2 regions of the Ruminococcus sp. AM43-6 genome follow, and region 1 is predicted to be linked to the other one. Evidence: predicted binding sites of a transcription regulator. Region 1 holds the regulator's gene; the other holds the start of a gene.
What was found. The regulator Rex, encoded in region 1, represses fermentation and respiration genes when NADH is low (regulators of the CRP and FNR family bind a similar motif). The targets are predictions, from matches to a motif close to ATTGTTAANNNNTTAACAAT.
Positions count from the first base shown of each region.

Region 2: a site for Rex is predicted at 4,290-4,309, ahead of DW938_RS11765 (phosphoglycerate kinase). Genes of this name have one in related genera too.

Region 1 is NZ_QTXU01000008.1:6,819-15,329, forward strand. It holds gene DW938_RS06320 (aryl-sulfate sulfotransferase) at 1-589, shown strand, start outside; gene DW938_RS06325 (redox-sensing transcriptional repressor Rex) at 751-1,419, shown strand; gene DW938_RS06330 (hypothetical protein) at 1,468-2,058, opposite strand; gene DW938_RS06335 (phosphotransferase) at 2,270-3,028, opposite strand; gene adhE (bifunctional acetaldehyde-CoA/alcohol dehydrogenase) at 3,517-6,135, shown strand; gene DW938_RS06345 (FAD-binding protein) at 6,417-7,913, shown strand; gene nadC (carboxylating nicotinate-nucleotide diphosphorylase) at 7,910-8,511, shown strand, end outside.
Region 2 is NZ_QTXU01000025.1:6,427-14,937, reverse strand. It holds gene DW938_RS11780 (DUF5711 family protein) at 1-1,004, shown strand, start outside; gene DW938_RS11775 (CvpA family protein) at 1,021-1,899, shown strand; gene DW938_RS11770 (ATP-dependent Clp protease ATP-binding subunit) at 1,940-4,207, shown strand; gene DW938_RS11765 (phosphoglycerate kinase) at 4,348-5,571, shown strand; gene DW938_RS11760 (hypothetical protein) at 5,646-6,269, shown strand; gene DW938_RS11755 (hypothetical protein) at 6,266-6,814, shown strand; gene DW938_RS11750 (TfoX/Sxy family protein) at 6,824-7,141, shown strand; gene tpiA (triose-phosphate isomerase) at 7,267-8,043, shown strand; gene DW938_RS11740 (hypothetical protein) at 8,161-8,511, shown strand, end outside.

The DNA of each region.
Region 1 (8,511 bases):
CGAAGGTGGCTACGGCACACCTAACCCTGCTTCCCTCACAGGCGTGAACAATGCACACAGAGATTACTCAAGAGTACTTCAATTCAATCCTGTTACACTTGAAATAACATGGCAGTACACTCCCCTTGAAGCAGGAAATCTGCTTTTTACTGACGCTTCTAAGTTCTATAGCTCATACATCAGCTCTGCACAGCGACTTCCGAACGGAAACACTCTTATTACGGAAGGTTCAGATGGACATCTTCTTGAGGTCACACCTGACCATGAAATAGTTTGGGAATTTGTAAACCCTTATTTCAAGAATTTTGCTGGAACATTCAAAAGCAACATGATCTACAGAGCTTATCGTGTACCATACGAGTGGATACCACAGCTTGAAAAGCCTGTTGAAACCTCTATCGAGCCTATCGACATTACAAAGTTCAGAGTACCGGGTGCTTCTATTGGCGAGGGTACAGGACTTGTTACAGCCGTTGACGGGATCGATCCAACAAAAGGAGTTCCTCTCACAGGTTCAGGAAATGAAGAAGATGATGAAGAACGCATCGACTTCTGTGTTGCTTCTGTAAAGAAAAAAGATCTAGAATAAAATTAATGTACATAAGGCAGCTTCTGTAAAACGAGGCTGCTTTTTTAAGACCGCATAGAGTTTACAAGTCCTTGACAAAAGAAAAGATTAGTGCTATTATATTATGTGATATTGTTATTTATTTATCAATCATGTTTATTAGTAAAGGAAAGTGTAAATATATGTCTAAAGACGGTTCGATATCCGCATCAGTAATAAAACGACTGCCACGTTATTATAGATTTTTAGGTGAGCTTCAAAAAGAGGGACTTGAAAGAATATCTTCAAGGGAGCTTTCTGAGAGAATGAAGCTCACGGCTTCACAAATAAGGCAAGACCTTAACTGCTTTGGCGGATTTGGTCAGCAGGGATATGGCTATCACGTTGACGAGCTTAGAATGGAAATAGGCAAGATACTCGGAGTAGACAAGCATTTCAAGACCATACTTATCGGTGCAGGAAACCTCGGTAAAGCTATCGCCACACATATTAACTTTGAAACAAGGGGTTGTAATCTCATAGGCATATTTGATATAAACCCTAAGCTCACCGGCGAAGTAGTAGGAAACATACCGATTCGTCACACTAATGATATAGAAAGCTTTTGCGAAGCAAACTCCCCTGTTGTAGCTGTGCTTTGTATACCGAAAGCAAACACTCAGGCTATTGCAGACCAACTTGTTAATCTTGGTCTGAAAGCGTTCTGGAATTTTTCACATTATGATCTTAGCATCGACTATGAAAACATAGTTGTGGAAAATGTCCATTTGGGTGACAGCCTGCTTACACTTACATATGCAACAAATATCATCACAAGCACTGATGCTGACAACAGCGAAGAGATCGAATAAAAAAATCACACCAGAAAATTCTCTGGTGTGATTTTTTTATATAAAGTATTAGCGAACTGTTTTAACCGCGGCTGTTTCAACAACTGCAGCAAGATGGTCGTTAACCTCTTTGCTCTGATAGTATTCAGCAAAAGACTCAGTTACTTGATCTGCCCATGACTCTGTAGATTGAGTTTTAACATCCTCGGTATTGATTTTTTCAGCACTTCCTGTTTCATCATCAAGAACGTAAAGCTTATCTGATGCGACCTCGGCAGCGACAGTTGCCACCTTTGTCAACACATCGTCATTTTTATCATATATAACAAAAATGTAACAATTCTTTTTGTTCACAGTCTTAGTGCCTGTATAGCCATAAAGCCTTTTTGTTTTTTCAGCCAAAGGGTATATCTCCTTGCAGACATCTACGACCTGATTAAACGAATCAACAGCCTCATCTGGTATCTTTTCAAGAGTGCTTCTGTCAGGGAGTGAAGTAGTTTCGTCTGGCACTTCATCAGAAACCTCTGTCTGAGCTGTCGTTACGTCATTATTTGTAAGATTAACATTATTTTCTGTTTTATTATCGGCATTTTTTCCACAAGCCGGGAAAGCAAACATAGTGCAAACTATAGCAACAGCTATCATTAGCTTTTTCATATTGATCCTCCGAATAACCTCTGTAGTCCTAAATCATTATGTCATATTTCAACAGTTTCACATTATATCACATGAAAATTACTCTGTAAAGAGATTATAAAGAATTGTAACAAAATATCCCGATTATGACGAAACTCATAATCGGGATAAATCATTTTTTAGCTATTTGCACAATAAGAGGTTACAAATTTGTTACAACCTGACAAAAAGACTAATCGTAATCTACAACGTCGATCCACTTCATGAGCAGATCCTTCTCCTCTGGTTTGCCCTTAATGAGCTGTGCTGCTGCAACGATCGGCAACCAAGCCTGTACATACTGCTTAGATGTTCCGCTCTTTACGCAATACTTATCAAGATAAGCCTCAGCAAGATCAGGATTGTTAAGGCAGAACAGCAGGTATGTTCTTGCAACGTCAGCAGAAGCATTGCCTTGTCTAGCAGAACCCCAATTGATAACATAAGTACCTTCGTCATTGATGATAACGTTCTTTGGCTCAAAGTTACCATGGCAAAGCTTGATGTGCTTTGGCATTGAATCAAGTCTTGTGAGAAGCTCATACTTCTTTATCTCGTCGATCTGACCAAGAGTCTTGATCTGTCTTGCCATCTTATCTTTCAGCTTTGAAAGAAGTGGCATATACTGAGCGTGTATCTCGCACTGAATGTCGATAAACTGGTTAAGATATGTGTCTTTCTTGTCTGGATTTTCGTCCATAAGCTGCTGAAGAGTCTTACCTTTTATAAAGTCCATTGTAATAGCCCATTTGCCGTCGATAACGGAAACCTCGTGAAGAACAGGCATTTTTATAAAGGAATTGCCAAGTGTTGTTTCAACTCTTGCGTGTGTAAGAGCCGCATACAGACACTTTTCCTTGTATTCAGGCTTCTTATAGATCCTGACTGCCATTCCATCAGATTCATAAACATCATAGATGTCGCTGGATGCTACAAAGTTATCAAGTTTCATAAGTCATATCTCCTTTTATTTTAAAATATGGTATTAAGTCGAGTTTCAGAGTATACATTGATTTTTCAACAGCCTTATTGTGTAAAATTACCTTTACATCTCCGTGCTTTCTATGTATCTCTGTTATGTCTATATTATACTACAGATTTTCTAAATGTCAAGCACTTTTTCGTTATTTTCACAACTGTTTTATTTTTGTTTAGTTTTTATCTTATATTTATTAATCTCTTTCCAGGCAGCATATATGATAAATTTTTATCAATCTGATTTTAATTGTGCAGTTTGACGGTCATGAATTGTTAATCTATCATAAAACAATGTTCAATATTTATGTATATTGCATAATAAAGTGACGTAAAATATCAAAAAAGCTGTAACTTTATAAGATTGACAAAAAAATAACAATCGTATATAATATAACTAAGATAAAACCCGAGCGGGGGTTATCAAGAGTAAAAACAATAATTAATTTATTGGAGGTTTATTTTATGGCAAAGAGTGAAGCTAAAACAGTCGGCATCGTCGATACAGAGGAAGCTCTGACTGCTAAGATCGCTGAAGTAAGAGCTGCGCAGGCAATCTTCGCTACCTACACACAGGAGCAGGTAGACAAGATCTTCAAGGCTGCTGCTATCGCTGCTAACAAGGCAAGAATCCCACTTGCAAAGATGGCTGTTGAGGAAACAGGCATGGGTATCGTGGAAGACAAGGTTATCAAGAACAACTATGCTGCTGAGCACATCTACAATAAGTACAAGAATGTTCAGACTTGTGGTGTTTTTGAGGAAAATAAGGCTTACGGCACAATGAGAATTTACGAGCCTATCGGTCTTATCGCTGCTGTTATCCCAACAACAAACCCAACTTCTACTGCTATATTCAAGACACTTATCTGTCTTAAGACAAGAAATGGTATCATAATCTCACCACACCCAAGAGCAAAGAAGTCAACTATCGCTGCTGCTAAGATCGTTTATGATGCAGCTGTTGCAGCAGGTGCTCCAAAGGGTATCATCGGTTGGATCGATGTTCCTTCTCTTGAACTCACAAACATGATCATGAGAGAGTCTGACACAATCCTCGCTACAGGCGGTCCTGGAATGGTAAAGGCTGCTTACTCATCTGGTACACCAGCTCTCGGTGTTGGTGCCGGTAACGCATCAGCTATTATTGATTCTTCTGCTGATATCGTAAACGCTGTAAACTCTATCATTCATTCTAAGACATTTGATAACGGTATGATCTGTGCTACAGAGCAGACAGTTATCGCTGATAAGACAGTTTACAACGATGTTAAGAAGGAATTCATCAAGAGAGGTTGCTACTTCCTTAATGATGAAGAGGCTGACAAGATCAGAAAGACAATGCTCATCAACGGTGCTCTTAATGCTAAGATCGTTGGTCAGCGTCCTGTAACTATCGCTAAAATGGCTGGTTTTGAAGTTCCAGAGGATACAAAGGTACTCATCGGCGAGGCTACAAGCACAGCTCCAGAAGAGGCTTTCGGTCACGAAAAGCTCACAACTATCCTTGGTATGTACAAGTCAAAGAACTTTGACGACGCTCTTGACATCGCAGAGGCACTTCTCGTAAACAACGGTGGTCTTGGTCATACTTCAGTACTTTGGGTAGATAACATAAACGAGAGAGAAAAGCTCAATAAGTTCGCTGCAAGAATGAAGACTTGCCGTCTTATCGTAAACACACCTTCTTCACTCGGCGGTATCGGTGACCTCTACAACTTTGACTTTGCTCCTTCCCTCACACTCGGCTGCGGCTCATGGGGCGGCAACTCAGTTTCTGAGAACGTTGGCGTTAAGCACCTGCTGAACATTAAGACAGTCGTTGAGAGGAGAGAGAATATGCTTTGGTTCAGAGCACCTGAAAAGGTATACTTCAAGAAGGGTTGTCTCCCTGTTGCTCTTGACGAGTTGAAGACTGTTATGGGCAAGAAAAAGGCATTCATCGTAACAGACCAGTTCCTTTATAAGAATGGTTATACAAAGGCTATCACAGATAAACTCGATGAAATGGGTATTCTCCACGAAACATTCTTCGATGTTGCTCCAGACCCAACACTTGCTTGCGCACTTGAGGGTGTTGCACAGTTGAGAGCTTTCGAGCCTGACACAATTATCGCTATCGGCGGTGGTTCTGCAATGGACGCTGGTAAGATCATGTGGGTTCTTTACGAGCATCCAGACGCTGACTTCTTCGATATGGCTATGAGATATATCGATATCCGTAAGAGAGTTTACACATTCCCTAAGATGGGTGAGAAGGCATACTTCATTGCTATCCCAACATCTTCTGGTACAGGTTCTGAGGTAACACCTTTCGCAGTTATCACTGACGAAAAGACAGGTACTAAGTATCCTCTGGCTGACTATCAGCTCATGCCTAACATGGCTATCGTTGATACAGATATGATGATGTCTGCTCCAAGAGGTCTGACTTCTGCATCAGGTATCGACGCTCTGACACACGCTCTTGAGGCTTATGCATCTGTAATGGCTACAGATTACACTGACGGTCTTGCACTGAGAGCTATGAAACTTATCTTTAAGTATCTGCCAGATGCATATGACAACGGTCAGACAGACGTTAAGGCTCGTGAGGAAATGGCTACAGCATCTACAATGGCTGGTATGGCATTCGCCAACGCATTCCTCGGTGTTTGCCACTCAATGGCTCATAAGCTCGGTGCTTATCATCACCTGCCACACGGCGTTGCTAACGCTCTCCTTATCACAATGGTAATGAGATACAACGCTGACCCAACACCTAGAAAGATGGGTACTTTCTCACAGTATCAGTATCCACATACTCTTGAGAGATACTGCGAGTGTGCACATTCACTTGGTATCGTTGGTAAGAACGATGAGGATACACTCAACAAGTTCATCGACGCTATCGAGGCACTCAAGGAAAGAGTTGGTATCAAGAAGACTATCGCTGATTACGGCGTAGACGAGAAGCACTTCCTTGAGACTCTTGACAACATGGTTGAGGACGCATTTGATGACCAGTGCACAGGTGCTAACCCAAGATATCCACTTATGAGCGAGCTTAAGGAAATGTACCTCAAGGCTTACTACGGCAAATAAAATTTGCTGACAAAGCAATTTGCAGAGTGACTAATATTTGATTATTAGTTGATCTATAATAAACCTCCGACTGCTTGTTCCCTTTTGGGAGCAGGCAGTCATTTTTTTGTTAAGTTGCACTTAAAATAATTTAAGGTATGTGCATTATATATGCAAATAACAGTTGAAAAAGGGAAAAATATATGGTATAATGGAATAAGTATAAATTATTTCAGAGCAATATCTGATGTGATTTTTACATAACACTTGGCGACACTCCGCCATATAAAGAGGTTATAAATATGAACAACAAAAATTATGACGTTATTATCGCTGGCTGCGGTGCGGCAGGTCTATATGCAGCACTTAACCTTTCCCGTGATTTAAATGTACTTGTGCTTTCCAAAAGAGAGCTGACCTTGTGTAACTCTTCCCTTGCACAGGGTGGAATTGCAGGCGTTTATGACAATCCAAAGGACTCGCCTGAATATCACAAACATGATACATTTGTAGCAGGCGGATTTGAAAATGATCCTGAGTCCACTCAGGTCCTTGTTGACGAAGCCTATATTGACATCGGAAAACTCATAGAGCTTGGCGCTGACTTTGATAAGTGTCCTGATGGATCTTATCACCGCACTCTCGAAGGTGGACACGGTATGAACAGGATTTTTCATCATGCCGATACCACAGGTCTGGAGATCGAAACAACTCTACTAAGAAATGTTCAACAGCTAGATAATGTTGAGATACTCGAAAATGCCGTTATGTGCAACGCAAAGAAAACCGAAACAGGTTTCTCCATTCTTGTGCTGACTAATGACAACGAATATACGACATATAATTGCAGATACGCCATTTTTGCAACCGGTGGAATTGGCAGAGTTTACGAATACACTACAAACTCCGCTATCGCAACAGGCGACGGCATAACTATTGCTCATGAGCTTGGAGCAGAGATAAAAAACCTCAGCTATATCCAGTTCCACCCAACAGGCTTTAACAACAAGCACACTCGTGAAACTTTCCTTATCTCTGAATCTGTCAGAGGCGAGGGAGCTTATCTGAAAAACTGCAACGGCGAAAGATTTATGCAAAACTATGATGATCGTCTGGAGCTTGCACCAAGAGATGTTGTTTCTCATGCGATCATGGCTGAAGCCAAGAAAACAGGCTCTGACAAATTCTATCTTGATATCACTCACAAAGACCCTGAGTTTGTCAGAAACAGATTTCCTATGATAAATGAAAAGCTTCTCGAAGCAGGTTATGACATGACCAAGGATATGATACCTATTTTCCCTTGTCATCATTACCTTATGGGCGGAATAAATGTTGATACATATGCAAGAACTAACATTGACAGGCTTTATGCCTGCGGCGAATGTTCACATACAGGTGTTCACGGCAATAACAGACTTGCAAGCAATTCACTACTTGAAGCTTTGGTATTTTCAAGACGTGCTGCGGCTGACATCAATGAGAAGATAAAATCTGACAGCGGTGACCTTGAAACATACGATTTCAAGATAGACAATGAAGCCCCGCACATTCCTCATGGCATAAGAACAGAGATAAGAGATATAATGCAGCGTGCATATTTCGTTATCCCTGATAAGGAGGCTTTGCCGCCTGATCTTGAAGAAGTAACAAAGCTAAAAAATTTCCTTTGTGACGGTAATTTCAAAATAGACAGAGATTATGTTGAAGCAAGGTCTCTTACAACTGTCGCTTATATCGTATTAAAGGACGCTATCGAAAAACTCAAATCCAAAGAAAAAATGGAGGAAAACAAATGAGATTAATGCAGTTTCAGATCGACGATATCATTAAAACAGCTCTGCTGGAGGATATCAACTATATAGACGTTACAACGGATTATCTTGTTGACGAAAATTCAGTTTCAACAGCAAAGTATGTTTCAAAGGACGAAGGCGTTCTTTGTGGAATTGATGTGGCAATGAGAGTTTTTCAGCTTCTTGACAGCAATGTTAAATGTGAGATATTTATCCATGACGGTGAAAAAGTCAAGAAAGGCGACATTATCGCAAGAATAACAGGCTCAACAAGAGCCTTGCTCAAAGGCGAAAGAACGGCACTGAATATCGTTCAGCATATGTCAGGCGTTGCAACTGCAACAAACAGATGCGTTGAGCTTGTAAAGGGTACAAAGGCGTCTGTTGCGGATACAAGAAAAACGCTTCCAGGTCTTAGAGTTTTGCAGAAATATGCAGTTACAGTAGGCGGTGGAAAAAACCACAGATACAATCTTTCAGATTGCGCAATGCTAAAAGACACTCACCTTGACGCATATGGCAGCATGACTGGTGCGGTAAACGCTCTTAGAGAAAAAATGGGGCATACTGTCAAGATAGAAGTTGAAGTCGGAAACCTTGA
Region 2 (8,511 bases), on a different contig from region 1:
TAAACGACGGCAAAAAGCAAAGCGGAAATTTCCCGCTGACCTTTGATGAAAGCTCAGTAAATGTTATAAAACAGCTTTCCGACGGTATAGTTCGAGTTGACGACAGGAACATTGCTTTTTATGACGAGTCTGGCAATAAGATATCGGATAATTCTCACAACTTTGCAAACCCTGTTGTAAGAACATCCGGAAAGCGTGTGCTTGTTTACGATAACGGTGGAAATTCTTTCAGAGTGCTGAATAAAAAGGGCGAGCTGCTCTCAAAGGATATAGACCAGTCTATACTTTTGGCGGAGATAGCCCCTGACAGCACAGTTGCAGTGGTCACCCAGACTGAGAAATATGCCGCAGTGCTGACAGTTTATGACTCCTCAGGAGCAGAGATATATCAGTGGTCAAGCTCACGAAGAATACTTGATATAAGCTTTGATAAGGACGGAAGCGGCTGTTGTATCTCAACATTTTCCAGCAGTAGCGGAGCGTTACGCTCGGCCATCTATTATGTGACCTTTGACAGCACAGAGGAGAAGATGAAGAGCGAACAGCTTGAAACTCTCGCAGTTGCCGTTCAGCGAAACGATAACGGCGATTATTGGGTAGTGGGCGATACCTGCTTCTACAAGCTTGACAGCAATGGTAAAATACTTATGCAGTATGAATATCCTGAGGAGCTTTCAGACTATGCCCTGACAGATACCACTGCAGCAGTAGCATTCGACGGCATACAGCGTAAAACAGGAACTCTTGCGGTGTTCCGTTCGGACTCTGACGGAGATAAGCCTGACAGCGTTGTTTATACTCAAAGCGGCAAGCCTAAGAAAATGACCGCAGAGAACAAGAAGGTGATCCTACTCGGCGAGGATAATATAGAAGCCTATGACAGTGCAGGAAATCTACTTGCAACAGCGGCAGTGTCCTCTGAGTATCTTGACTTTGTTTACCTCAACGACAGCGTTTATTTCCTGGGTCTGCATGAGATAAACAAAATAGCTTTCGAGACCTGACGAAAGGCAGGAAAATATGGCATATTTTTTTGACGGAGCAGTTATAATGATCCTTATCGTGACCGCTCTGACAGGATACTGTAAGGGCTTTGTGAGATATGTCATCACAATGCTCGGAACAGTGGCAGCCGTTCTTGTGGCTTTTCTTATAGCCAATATGTCGGCTGAAAATGTATATAACAAATATTTCAAAACACAGCTTATAACAAGCCTTGAAAAAGCTGCTGAACAGACGGATCTTTCAAAGCTTGTGAGCAATGAACTGAAAAACGAGGGCGTTGATATCGACCTTTCAGACGAGGAGATAAAAAACGTCCTGTCAGGGGCAGGCACTCTTGCGGAGAATACCGAAAAGCTGCTTGTTTCAAAGGGAACAGACCTTGATACTGCTCAGCAAAAGGGCGAGGAGCTTTCAGAGTATATACACAGCGTTATGCCCCAAAAGCTCAGCGAAAAGCTGGAGGGCAATAAGCTTGGAAAAAGTTTGTCGAAAGCGGTGAAATTCACTGCCGAGCAGATAGACGAAGCCGTAAAGGCTCTCTCTGAGGGTGGCAGAACTGGTGCTGAATATCTGGAAAAGAACATTTTCCGACCGATCGCTCTGACTTTTATAAGGCTTTGCGTGTTCATGACGATGTATGTGCTTATGGAGATAGTCATAAGGCTTATCCTGCGTCTGTCGGGAGTTTTCACCCGAATGGCAGGTCTGACAGCGGCAAACCGTTTCGCAGGCATGGCGCTTGGTCTTTGCAAAGGCGGCCTGTATCTGGTGTTGGTAGCCTTTATGGTCTGCACTGTGATAAATGCCACCGAGAACAAGCTTCCCAAGTTCAACAGCGCTGTTTTTGAAAATACCTATCTGTTCAGTTACTTCTTTGATATTCTGTATAAATGATCACCGAAAGGTGTATCAGTAAGGAAAGGAGCAAATAAAAATGTTAATGTGTTCAAGATGTAAAAAGCGTCCTGCTGTGGTGTTCATCTCACAGATGAACGCCAAGGACCCTCAGCACAAGAAGAACGAGGGACTTTGCCTTGTTTGTGCTAAGGAGCTTGGCATTTCGCAGGTGGACGATTATATGAAAGCAATGGGCATCTCAGACGATGACCTTGAAGCAATGTCAAATCAGCTTATGGAGGCTTCCGACGGGGACGATTTTGAGCCAGGCGGAACGAACTTCCTGAGCAATCTTTTCGGCGGTGACGCAGCCAATCTTTTCAGCAACCTCGCAGGAGGTATGCCTAAAGCCACCGATGAGGGCGGAGAGAACAAGCCAAAGGATAAAAAGAAAAAACTTAAATTTCTCAATAACTATTGCACAAATCTTACTCAGAAAGCAAGAGAGGGCAAGCTTGATAACGTTGTGGGCAGAGATAAGGAAATATCAAGAGTTATCCATATCCTGTCAAGACGTCAGAAGAACAATCCATGCCTTATAGGCGAACCTGGCGTTGGTAAAACAGCCATTGCCGAGGGTATCGCACAGAGGATAGTTGGCGGAGATGTGCCGTTCCATATCAAGGATAAGGAGCTTTACCTCCTCGACCTTACCGCACTTGTTGCAGGCACTCAGTTCAGAGGACAGTTCGAGAGCCGCTGCAAAGGTCTTGTGGAAGAGGTCAAAGAGCAGGGTAATGTTATTCTCTTTATAGACGAGGTGCATACCCTTGTTGGCACAGGCGACAATGAGGGAACGATGAACGCAGCTAATATCCTGAAACCGTCCCTTTCAAGAGGCGAGATACAGGTAATAGGTGCAACGACTTTCAAGGAGTACAGAAAGTATATCGAAAAGGACTCTGCACTTGAAAGACGTTTCCAGCCTGTAACAGTTTCCGAGCCGACAGTTGAGGACACAATCACAGTCCTCAAAGGCATAAAGCAGTATTATGAGAATTTCCATAGAGTAAAGATATCAGACGATATGCTCAGAGAGTGTGCAGTGCTTTCTGAAAGATATATCAACGACAGATTTCTCCCTGACAAGGCGATAGATCTTCTTGACGAAGCCTGCGCCTGCACAAGTATCAGAACACCTGAAATAGAGGAGTTCGACGCACTTAACGAGGAGCTTAAAAAGCATGAAAAGCTCGTTGAGGATTACGAACAGAAGTCAGACCCTGACTATGAGATAATCGCAAAGGAAAAGGGCGAGATACTCAGGATCCAGAACAGACTCAAAGAGGTGGAAGAAACTCTTAAAAACGTTCAGGTCACAGAGGAAGATATATCAAAGGTAATAGAGCTTTGGACAGGTATCCCTGCAAATAAGATAGCTCAGACCGAGTATGATAAGATAAAGCATCTGAAAGAAGCCCTTTCAAAGCGTGTTATCGGTCAGGACGAGGCAGTGGATAAGGTCGCAAAGGCAATAAAGCGTACAAGAGTTCAACTTTCTAAACGCCGCAGACCGGCTTCGTTTATTTTCGTCGGCCCAACAGGCGTTGGAAAAACAGAGCTGGTGAAAGTCCTTGGAGAAGAGCTTTTTGACGCCACCGAGCCGCTTATCAGAGTTGACATGACCGAGTATATGGAGAAGCACTCAGTATCAAAGCTTATCGGCTCACCTCCGGGATATGTAGGCTTTGATGAAGCAGGTCAGCTTACCGAAAAAGTGCGCCGCAGACCATATTCAGTGGTACTTTTTGACGAGATAGAAAAGGCTCACCCTGACGTTATGAACATACTTCTCCAGATACTTGACGAGGGACGTATCAACGATTCACAGGGCAGAAGCGTTTCATTTGAGAACACAGTTATCGTCATGACATCAAACGCAGGTTCGACTGATAGAGATACAGGTGTGGGCTTCAATAAGACCGACAGTGATATCGCCAAGGATAAGGCAATGAAAGCACTGAGAGAGTTCCTGCGTCCTGAGTTTCTTGGAAGAATAGACGAGATAGTTGTGTTCAATCCGCTCACAGAGGAGAATTTCGCGGGCATAGCAGGTCTTATGCTGGACGAGATGAAGTCGCCGCTGGAGGAGAAACATATCAGCCTGAGATATACAGATGAAGCTCTGAAAGCTATTGCACATAAGGCATACGGTCAGAAGCTTGGTGCAAGAGATATCCGCCGTGTCATAAGAAACGAGGTGGAGGATAAGATAGCCGAACTGCTTATAGACAAGGGCGAGGGAGCGGTGTCCGCCGTGGCAATATCTGCTGACAACGGAGAGATAAAGGTGGACGCACTTTAAAAGCCTAAAGTTATAAAATCAGGGTAAAAATTATAAAAAAATACTTGATTTTTATGGCGGTATGTTATATAATAAAGGTAAGGTTGTTAGTTTTTTAACAACGTGAATTAAAAAAAATTAAATTGAGAGGTGTCTTTAAAATGGCAGGTTTAAACAAAGTTACTGTTGATGACATTAATGTAAAGGGCAAAAAGGTACTCGTAAGAGTTGACTTTAACGTTCCTCTTAAGGACGGCGTTATTACAAACGATAACAGAATAACAGCTGCTCTCCCAACTATCAAGAAGCTGGTAGCTGACGGCGGCAAGGTAGTTCTGTGTTCACACCTTGGCAAGCCAAAGAACGGCCCAGAGGCTAAGTTCTCACTTGCTCCTGCTGCTGCAAGACTTGCAGAGCTTCTTCCTGAAACAAAGGTAACATTCGCTGCTGACGATACAGTTGTTGGCGACAACGCTAAGAAGGCAGTTGCTGAAATGGCTGACGGAGATATCGTTGTTCTTGAGAACACAAGATTCAGAGGCGCAGAGGAAACAAAGAACGGCGAAGCTTTCGCTAAGGAACTTGCTGACCTCGTTGACGACGAAGTATTCGTAATGGACGCTTTCGGTTCAGCTCACAGAGCTCATGCTTCTACAGCAGGCGTTACAAAGTTCGTTAAGGAAACAGCAGTTGGTTACCTCATGCAGAAAGAGATCAACTATCTCGGAAATGCAGTTGAAACACCTGTTAGACCATTCGTTGCTATTCTCGGCGGCGCAAAGGTAGCAGATAAGCTCAACGTTATCTCAAACCTCCTTGAGAAGTGCGATACACTTATCATCGGCGGCGGTATGGCATATACATTCCTTAAGGCACAGGGCAAGGAAGTTGGTCTTTCCCTCGTTGACGATACAAAGATCGACTACTGCAAGGAAATGATGGCAAAGGCTGAAAAGCTCGGCAAGAAGCTTCTTCTCCCTATCGACACAACAGTTGCAGCAGGTTTCCCTGATCCAATCGACGCTCCTATCGACGTAGAAGTTGTTGATTCTGATAAGATCCCAGCTGACAAGGAAGGCCTTGATATCGGCACAAAGACACAGGCTCTCTTCGGCGAGGCTGTTAAGTCTGCAAAGACAGTTGTTTGGAACGGTCCTATGGGCGTGTTCGAGAACCCAACACTTGCAAAGGGTACTATCGCAGTTGCAAAGGCACTTGCTGAAACAGACGCTACAACTATCATCGGCGGCGGCGACTCAGCAGCAGCAGTTATCCAGCTCGGTTTCGCTGACAAGATGTCACACATCTCAACAGGCGGCGGAGCTTCACTTGAATACCTCGAGGGCAAGGTTCTTCCGGGTATCGACGTTATTGCCGACAAGTAATTTATATATTTGCTCGACTTAAAAGCTGGGGCAGGCAGTCATTTGCCTGCCCCTTTTTAATTATGGGGGTATCAATGATTTACCGTGAACCTTTGGTTTTGACAGTATACTATTCACAAAGCAGTATTACTGCGGCATTTGTTTTTGCCTGTATATTGGCTGTTGCGTCGGCACTGGCGGCAGTTGGATTTGTAAAGATCGGCTGTAAGCGTTACGGAAATTCAGAAAGTTCCGATGATTGCAGTAAATATGTTAAAACGTTTGCTAAGGTAGTAGGGGAAAGCAGATCCGAATATGAGGATTTTTCCGAAAGCAGGGGAGCGTATACTTCCTATGTAAACCAGCTTGAAATCGAATATACAGATCAAAGCGGCATAGTTTACCGCAAATTTATCGAAAACATTCTTAACGACGGCTATGTAAATATATGTTATGGTGAGAATGATCCCGACGATTTTTACCTTTCGGATTATGCAGACGGTATCGCCGAAATTGAAAATGAATGCCGCGGCGAATTTGTTTACGGGATAAGCATGAGAATTTTTTTCGGAGCTTTTGCAGCGGTGTTTGCTGTAATCTCTATAATGACTTTCATACATACTTTTAATATGAAAACCTTCGAGGACAGCGGGTCGGAAAGCGGACATATTGTCATTATCTCGCCCGATTCCTCTGAAAGAAACGAGGTGACGGAATGAACGAATTAATGCTTTTAGCTGAAAATTTCAAGGTCAGTGTTTTGGCAGGCGTTAACCTTGGCTGGCAGGGAATCGGAGGGATAATTCTGTTCCTTACAGGAATAGGGCTGATATATTTCGGTATCAAGGCGCTTAAAGGCTATCGGTTTTTCCCGGATCAAGAACAGAATATTCCCGAAGAAGACCATTATGAGCCAATGCAGGCAAAGGCTTTGCAGAAGGTAAAAACAACAATGCCGTCTTTTAGCGGCGGTGAAGATCAGGTCTTTGTTGAATGGAAAATAGGTTATACTGTGAACGGAGAAAAGTATACCCAGATAGTTACAGACAACGGTTATAATAAAGGGGATATGATCGATATAAAGTATAATCCTGAGAATCCGCAGGAGTTTTATCTTGACGACGAAAAATCAAAGGTGGAAGTCACCGAGGAAGAAAAGGAAGCAGAGCAGAAAGAGGAAAAGACACCGTTCGGTTATGCGGCGATAGCTATCGGCGTGCTGCTGGGGATTTTCGGCGCTGTTATGCTTATCGACAAGCTTTAAGGAGAAAATATGCCAACTGATGAGAGTTATTTTGAATACATACTCGAACAGCTCAGCGAGCTTGAAGATATCCGAGCAAGAAAAATGTTTGGTGAGTATATATTATATTATAAGGACAGAATATTCGGTGGCATTTATGATAACAGACTTCTTGTGAAGTCCGTGAAAGCTGCAGAAGATCATCTTAAAGACATAACGTTAGAGATGCCCTATGAAGGTGCAAAGCCAATGTACCTTGTGGATAATACCGATGATAAGGATCATCTCAAAGGACTTGTGGAAGCAATGTATGAACAGCTCCCACCGCCAAGATCAAAGAAAAAATAAGGTAAAAACAGCGGAGGTTCTTTGTTAATTAGTTGACAAATACGAGGGAATGTTGTATAATAGACTTGGAAAACTAGCAGGAGCAGTTTTTCTGTTCCCTATAAAAAATAAAGGAGTTTTTTATCATGAAAAAAGCTGTAAGAAAAGCAATTATTGCAGGAAACTGGAAAATGAACAAGACAAGACCTGAGGCTAAGGAGCTTCTCGAAGCTATCAAGCCACTTGTTGCAAACGCTGAGGGCAAGGTAGAAGTTATCGCTTGCGTACCTTTTACAAACCTTGAAACTGCTATCAACGCAACAGCAGGTTCAAACGTAAAGATCGGTGCAGAGAACGTTCACTTTGAGAAGAGCGGTGCTTTCACAGGCGAGATCTCAGCAGATATGCTCGTTGAGCTTGGCGTTGAGTACGTTGTTATCGGTCATTCAGAGAGAAGACAGTATTTCGGTGAAACAGACGAAACAGTAAACAAGAGAACAAAGGCAGCTCTTGCAGCTGGTCTTAAGCCTATCGTTTGCGTTGGCGAGCTTCTCTGGGAGCGTGAGTGCAACATCACAGAGGAAGTTATCGCAAGACAGGTAAAGCTTGATTTCTTCGGCGTATCAGCAGAGGACGTTAAGAAGTCCGTTATCGCTTATGAGCCAGTTTGGGCTATCGGCACAGGCAAGACAGCTACAGCAGATCAGGCAGAGGAAGTTTGCGCATTCATCAGAGCAACACTTGCTAAGATCTATGACGAGGCTACAGCAGAGGCAGTTACAATTCAGTACGGCGGCTCAATGAACGCTAAGAACTGTGCAGAGCTTCTTTCTAAGGAGAACGTAGACGGCGGTCTTATCGGCGGCGCATCACTGAAGGCTGCTGACTTCAATACTATCGTTCAGGCAGCTGTTGAGGGCTAATTAACAGACGGATATCTAGGGGCAAAATATCATTCGTCACAAGAACAAACAAATAAAAAGTTCCGCAGGGGACGGCTGCGGCTGTCCTCTGCTTTTTTTGAACAGGGGGACGCAACTGTGAAAAAATTAATATTTGCAGCATTAGTATTATCCATGTGTATGTCATTTGCAGCCTGCGGAAGCGTTGACGAAAGCAGCGCACCTGCGGCAGAAAGCTCTCAGACAACATCTGAAGCTCAGCTTGAAAATGTAACTATCAAAATGGACTCTAGTAAGCTCCTTAGTGGCGTTGAGTTTACAGACAGCGAGCTTCTCGACAAAACCGCAGAGTTCACCAAAAAGGTAACTGAGAACGCAGAAGAAAAAGAACCGGATTCACATGAAGATGTCATCGGCGGTAGCTGGCTCGATATGAAATGTTCAGACGGCACTTCTATCTACTATGAAGCAGGAGAGAGTAACTATGTC